3 regions of the Blautia sp. DFI.9.10 genome follow, and region 1 is predicted to be linked to each of the others. Evidence: predicted binding sites of a transcription regulator. Region 1 holds the regulator's gene; each other region holds the start of a gene.
What was found. Region 1 encodes HrcA, which represses chaperone genes, less so after heat shock. Its sites were predicted from a motif close to TGTTAGCACTCNNNNNNNNNGAGTGCTAACA; they were not measured.

Region 1 (2,279 bases):
CAGTTAGTTCGCAACCTTTACCATACTGTGGCGTACTACGAAATCCTTGTAGGTGTAACCCTTCTGGAATTCTTCCACCACGATGTTCTCTCCAACCTCTTCATCCTCCACATGCATCACTGCATTATGGAAATCCGGGTTGAATTCCTTTCCCACTGCTTCGATCGGCTTCACACCAAGCTCATCCAGTGTTGTGGTAAGCTGCTTGTAGATCATTTTCATTCCATCTGCAAAAGCATCGCCTTCCTGTGCCTGTGCAAGACCTCTTTCGAAGTTATCCACAACCGGCAGGATCTTTTCAACGATCTCTTTTGCTCCGATGATGTACATACTGGATTTTTCTTTTTCCGTTCTTTTACGGAAATTGTCAAATTCAGCCATGGTACGCTTCAGGCGATCGGTAAGTTCCTCCACCTTCTGCTCAGATTTATCTTTTTTCTTCTTTCCGAAGAAGGAAGTTTTTGATTTTTCTTCTTTTTTATCCTCTGAGGCAGCTTCTTCGCCTGGAGTATTGTTTTCTTCCTCCGGCAGATCTTCTCCCTCCGGTGTCAGGTTTTCTTCTTCCTGATCTCCGTCAGTTACGGGGATTTCCTTCTCCGCTTCCTGCTCTTCGGATGTTTTCTTTGTTTCCTCCGACACTTTTTTTCTACCGCCTTTCTAAGTTTTCTTCTTTTTCAAAACGTCATCCAGATGATTCTTCAGTTCCTTCAGACTGTCCACTACATTCTCATAATCCATTCGTTTGGGACCGATGATCCCGATGGTTCCGTACATTCCGTCTCCCAGTTCATATCTGGCAGTTACAATGCTGCAGTCCTTCATGGTCTGGATTGGCATCTCATCACCGATGTAAACCTGGATTCCTGTATTCTCTCCATCTGACATCTGTTCTTTTACAAGATCGGCAAGTTCATGCTTCTCCTCAAATGCGGAGATCAGCTCCGTTGCCTTCTCTTTATCGGCAAGCTCCGGATACTTGAAGATGTTAGTTGCACCTGAAGTATAGATCTCCATATCTTCCTCTTCCACATGAATGGTGGCTGCCACTGCATCCAGAACCGTTGCCACCACACCGCTGTGGCTGCCTGCCTGTTCCTTCAGTCTGGCGATCATCCCAAGGTTGATATCCTGGATCGGGATCCCATTGAGATTGGTGTTAAGAAGAAGATTCAGTTTCAGGATCGTCTGGTCGTCCATTTCCTCATCCAGATTGATGATCTGGTTCCGGACTGTGTTGTTGTCACTGACAACCACTGCCACAAGCTGAAGCTCGCTCATCCTCGACAGCTGGATGAACTTGATCTTGTTGCCGCTGTACTGCGGAACGGAAACCATGGTAGCATAGTTGGTATTGGAAGCAAGAACCTTCGCAACCTTCTTAAGCACCTTATCCATCTTATCTGTCTTCTCAATGATCAGATCTCGCAGCTCTGCGACCTCCGCTTCCTTCTCCTTCATTAGCTCATTGACGTAAAGTCTGTAGCCCTTATCTGAAGGAATCCTTCCTGCTGAGGTATGAGGCTGGACGATATAGCCCATATCTGTCAGGTCTGACATTTCATTTCGGATCGTTGCGGAACTGACATTGAGATCCGCATACTTGGAAATGGTCCTGGAACCAACCGGTTCTCCGGTTTCCATATAGGTCTTGATGATTGCTTTTAAGATTTTTTGCTTGCGCTCATTCAACACCTCTTCCATGAATCCATCTCCTTTCCTTTTTATTCTTTCCTGACGGATGTTGATTCTTTTTTTATATCTGTTAGCACTCATTTTAGTGGAGTGCTAACATCTACAGTCTTTAAGATATCACCATGTAAAATATTTGTCAATATGTTTTGAAAAAAAGTTCTTATTTTTTCGCAACAAAAAAAGCATCAGTACGATGCTTTTTTGTAATACTGGTCTATGCATTTCTGTGCCCCGGCAAAAAATTCCGCTTCTGTTTTCTGTCCCAGCACATATTTCTGAAATTCCGTACCCATAGCCGAAATAGCTTCTATGGAATCGGCACACAGTGGTCTTGCTTTCAGCTTATAATCTTTCAGATATTGCCGGATCATTTCAATGCCATCCAGATCAAAATTCTTATCCTCGATCACATCCAGTCTTGCCGGACACATTTTTGTCAGCTGTCCGTAATTTTTACTGGCCTCATATCCGGACACATACTGAAGGAACTTCAGAGCTGCTTCTTTATGATCAGAATTTTTATTCAGTACATACTGCCAGGTTGCGATATTGGTCACCTTCTCGTCAAATTCCGGAAATGGTGCCAT
Region 2 (2,279 bases), on a different contig from region 1:
GGGAAACATTCAGTGGAAGATCCGGACAGTCGATCACGCCTTTCAGAAGAAGAAGGAATTCCGGGATCACCTCTTTGATGTTATCTGCAATAAATACCTGATTATTATAAAGCTTGATGGTTCCCTCAATGGAATCATACTCTGTCCTGATCTTCGGGAAATACAGGATACCCTTCAGGTTGAACGGATAGTCCATGTTCAGATGGATCCAGAACAGCGGTTCCTTGTAATCCATAAATACCTTACGGTAAAATTCTTTATACTCTTCATCCGTGCACTCATTTGGGTGTTTCATCCAGAGCGGCTGTGTATCGCTTAAGGATACCGGCCGTTTATTGATCTTTACTTTATCTTTGGCAGGAGAAACTTCCACAACTTCTTTCTCGCCTTTATCATTCTCCTTTTCCTCTGTCTTGGCATCCTCATGGATATGTTCAACTACCACATCATCTTCACGGAGATCTGCCTCATCGATCGTTTCATACTCCTGTTCAGCATTTGCTTTGGAAAGATAGATATTTACCGGCATGAAAGAACAGTATTTCTCGATAACCTCTCTCATACGATATTCATTGGCAAACTCCAGGCTTTCCTCATTGAGGAAAAGAGTGATCTCTGTTCCCGGTTCTGTTTTGTTTCCGTCTGCCATCTCATACTCCGTACCACCGTCACAGGTCCAATGTACCGGTGTGGAACCCTCCTTGTAAGAGAGAGTATCAATATGAACTTCATCTGCAACCATAAATGCAGAATAAAATCCAAGTCCGAAATGACCGATCATCTGATCATCCGTTGTTTTATCCTTATATTTCTCAAGAAACTCTGTGGCACCGGAAAAAGCGATCTGTGTGATATATTCCTCTACTTCATCTGCTGTCATACCAATACCGTTATCGATAAACTTCAAAGTTTTCTGATCCGGATCAACGATAACATTTACAGCCGGTTTGTAACCTTCCGGGAATGTATAATCTCCCATAACTTCCAGCTTTCTCAGTTTGGTGATCGCATCGCATCCGTTGGAGATCATCTCTCTTACAAAAATATCATGGTCGGAATATAACCATTTCTTGATAATCGGAAAAATATTTTCACTGTTGATTGATAAACTGCCATGTTTTGCTGACATATATGTCACTCTCCTTTTGTTTTTATTTTTATTTCTGATGTTCCGACAGAGCCGGAAACCTGTTGTTTTTTTCAATAAATATATACTAATACGACTTTTTACAAAAGTCAAGAAAAATTTAGCACTCATCATTATAGAGTGCTAGTAACAGCATGTAAAACGGATCTCTATGTGCAAAAAAATCCCTCCGTACATTTTTTGTACGGAGGGTGCTGTAAAACTATCTTCTACATTCTGTTCTTATTTTTTCTTTCTACGATATACAAGGATTCCTCCAATACATACCACAGCCACGATCAAAATGATCACAAATGTCATGATCGGTGTACTGTCTCCCGTCTGCACTGCAGATTTCTGATTTGTCTGTGTCACTGCCGGACTCGGAGTCGCAGTAAGAACTGCTGCCTGTGATACCGTAAAAGTAACCGTACTTTCTGACTGTGTACCGGTATCCTTCCAGCTGGAGCCGTCGTATTTCTGCTGTCCAAAGGTAACTTTCAGAGTATATTTTCCCGGCTTGCTGACACGGAATGTTGCAGTATAAGGCTCTCCATCCCAGGTACGGGTCTCTGTGATCTTCCAGCTCTTCGGCTGATATCTGGTATCTCCCTTACGCGGGTTTGTATTATCCATTCCTGCACCAGCTGCTGTAAAGGTGATCTTTGTATTGGTATCATACTTGCCATTGGAATCAATGCCTGTGATCTTATTGTCCGATGCAGCGGCTTCCGTGCCCTGATATCCGTTTACTGTAATACTTACTGCGATCACTGTACTGATCTTGTTGGGATTCTTAACCCCCTCCGGAAGAATGACGGTACCTTTTACATTAAATATCTGACGTTCTGCAGAAGACGGATCATAAGAAGATCCCTTAACATCCCATTTAACAGATGCCTTCTGCTCTCCCTTTGTTGTAGTGATCTTTACTGTTCCCGGAAGCTTCAGGGCTTTCTGGGTTTTCTGGGTTCCATTGGGAAGATCTTTGATATCGGATGGCTTTTTGATGCCTGTAAGGTTATTCGCCTTCTTACCGTTATCTGTTTTTTTCTTTGTAACGCTGAAATGGACATTTACATAAGCTTCCACATTTGCATCATTGGCGATCACAATGTCTTCCAGATATTCCCCCTGTGAAAGTCCGCTGACC
Region 3 (2,279 bases), on a different contig from region 1:
CCGCAGCGAACATCCAGAAACAAAGTAATTCCTTTGGTATCCACCTGCCAGCAGCACATAGCAGAAGGACGGACCTTTACGCCAAAGCAGAGAACCTTCTCAGAAAGCTTCGCCAGAAAATACCATGGCAGATAACGGTTTCCGCTCATTCCATGCCATTCCGCATCACCATAGGTACGTTCCCAGGCATCTCCCAGAAATCTGGCTGATTTCGGGATCTTATAGTTCCATCTCAGCTTCACACATCTTACTGCATCCTCGGATGTGACAAATATATCCTCATGTTCACCTTCGTCCTGAAATTCCACAGTAGTTGCACCGGCAGCTACTGTCGTCTGCCCTCCCTGGCACACAAGTCTCTCCTCTTCTGTTTCCACTGTTACATAATCCGGTACCCCAAGCTTAAAATCTGCATATTTTTTCTGCATTATTCTCTCCTCCTGTACTTTTTCATTTACATTTTGCTTTACCTGCATACTCATGAACACTGTCTTTCTATCGTCTGTTCAACTCAGAAGAATGTACGAAAAATTTTTTTAATACATTTTGTCTATATGCCTTATTATATTGATTTTTTTGGTTTTTTCTATGCTTTAAAGTTATTATAACATTGCAGAATGTTCAATCTGCATAAGCTTTTCAGACCTTGTCCGATTCGCTTTTTAATATAAGAACATAAAGGGCTAAAGGTGGAAATTAGTTTTTCATTTTACGGAACACAAATTCTTCACAATTTTTTAGCACTCACCTCTTGACTTTGCTAACAACATGTGTTATATTACATATAGAACAAAGGAGAAGATAAAAAAGAACTTCCAGATGTTCAGAATAAAACCAAACGATCACCACTGCGGAATAACCCGAAGTGGTAACTATATACCGGCAACAGTTGGATTTCTTGATCCACCGGAACGGCTTTTCAATTTGAAAGGAGAAATGACTTATGATGTTCCCGAGTGTATTTGGAGAAAACTTATTTGATGACTGGATGGATGATTTTGGATTCAGAGATAATTTCTTTAGCGGAAAGAACCCTCTTTATGGCAAACATGCAAAAAATATCATGAAAACTGATGTACGTGAAACAGATAAAGGCTATGAGCTGGATGTAGATCTTCCAGGATTTAAGAAAGATGAAGTACAGGTACAGCTGAAGGATGGTTATCTTACCATCTCTGCTGCCAAGGGTCTTGACAAAGACGAGGAAGACAAGAAAGGCAATTATATCCGCCGTGAACGTTATGCCGGCAGCACAAGCAGAAGCTTCTATGTTGGTAATGGTGTAAAAAACGAAGATGTCCATGCAAAATTTGAGAACGGTGTTCTGAGACTTTCTATTCCGAAAAAAGCAGCTGAAGAGATTGAAGCTGATAAATATGTATCTATTGAAGGCTGACATCGACTCACTCTCACAGGGGGAGAATCCATAAGGATTCTCCTCCTCTTTTTTATACGCAATAATACATATGACACTCTCTTTCCAATTTACTACGTACTCACAAGTACTTTCACTCTATAGTAATGATCCTATTGTCAAAGTTTTCATGATATTGGATATTTTTCAACAAATACGCTTGATTTTTTGAATATTTTTTATATATTTTGCATTATATTATTTCATTTTTTTGAAATTAATGGTATAATATGCACAGCTAATCGGATATTTGCAATCCGCATTCGGTTAAATAAATCTGTTTCGTAATCCTTCAGGATAATTCTCCTGAACAACCACGTAAAACACGATCACGACAGGAGGTTTTTATTATGGATCAGGACAACATCATAAAAATTTATGCACGCACTGACAACCGCATACAGCTTAAAATGATTCCGGGACACTTCGTAACATCCCAATCCCATATCACACACTACCTGGATCTCACTACTATGAAATCCAGATGCGCTGAAGCACAGCGTATTGCATCCGCTCTCGCAGCAAATTACGAAGCATCCATTCCGGTAGACACCATCGTCTGCATGGACGGACTTGAAGTGATCGGTGCTTATCTCGCCGAAGAACTGACCAAAGCCGGCGTCCTTTCCATGAACGCACACCAGACCATCTACGTCATCACCCCTGAGTTCAACAGCACCGGGCAGATGATCTTCCGCGACAACTATGAACCAATGATCAATGGAAAAAACATCCTCATCCTAAATGGCTCCATCACCACCGGATCCACATTGAACCGAGCTATCGAAAGCGTTCTGTACTATGGCGGTAAGATCCGCGGCGTGGCAGCCATCTACAGCAGTGTAGACAATGTAGCCACACTCCC

Region 2: htpG (molecular chaperone HtpG) is a predicted target of HrcA. The motif match lies at 1,246-1,276, and genes of this name have one in related genera.
Region 3: NE671_RS06565 (Hsp20/alpha crystallin family protein) is a predicted target of HrcA. The motif match lies at 736-766, and genes of this name have one in related genera.

What each region holds. Positions count from the first base shown of each region.
Region 1 is NZ_JANGAA010000024.1:44,487-46,765, forward strand. It holds gene grpE (nucleotide exchange factor GrpE) at 4-639, opposite strand; gene hrcA (heat-inducible transcriptional repressor HrcA) at 658-1,701, opposite strand; gene NE671_RS13360 (ABC transporter substrate-binding protein) at 1,878-2,279, opposite strand, start outside.
Region 2 is NZ_JANGAA010000026.1:22,572-24,850, forward strand. It holds gene htpG (molecular chaperone HtpG) at 1-1,129, opposite strand, end outside; gene NE671_RS13760 (LPXTG cell wall anchor domain-containing protein) at 1,370-2,279, opposite strand, start outside.
Region 3 is NZ_JANGAA010000008.1:10,915-13,193, reverse strand. It holds gene NE671_RS06570 (glycoside hydrolase family 36 protein) at 1-428, opposite strand, end outside; gene NE671_RS06565 (Hsp20/alpha crystallin family protein) at 944-1,396, shown strand; gene NE671_RS06560 (orotate phosphoribosyltransferase) at 1,765-2,279, shown strand, end outside.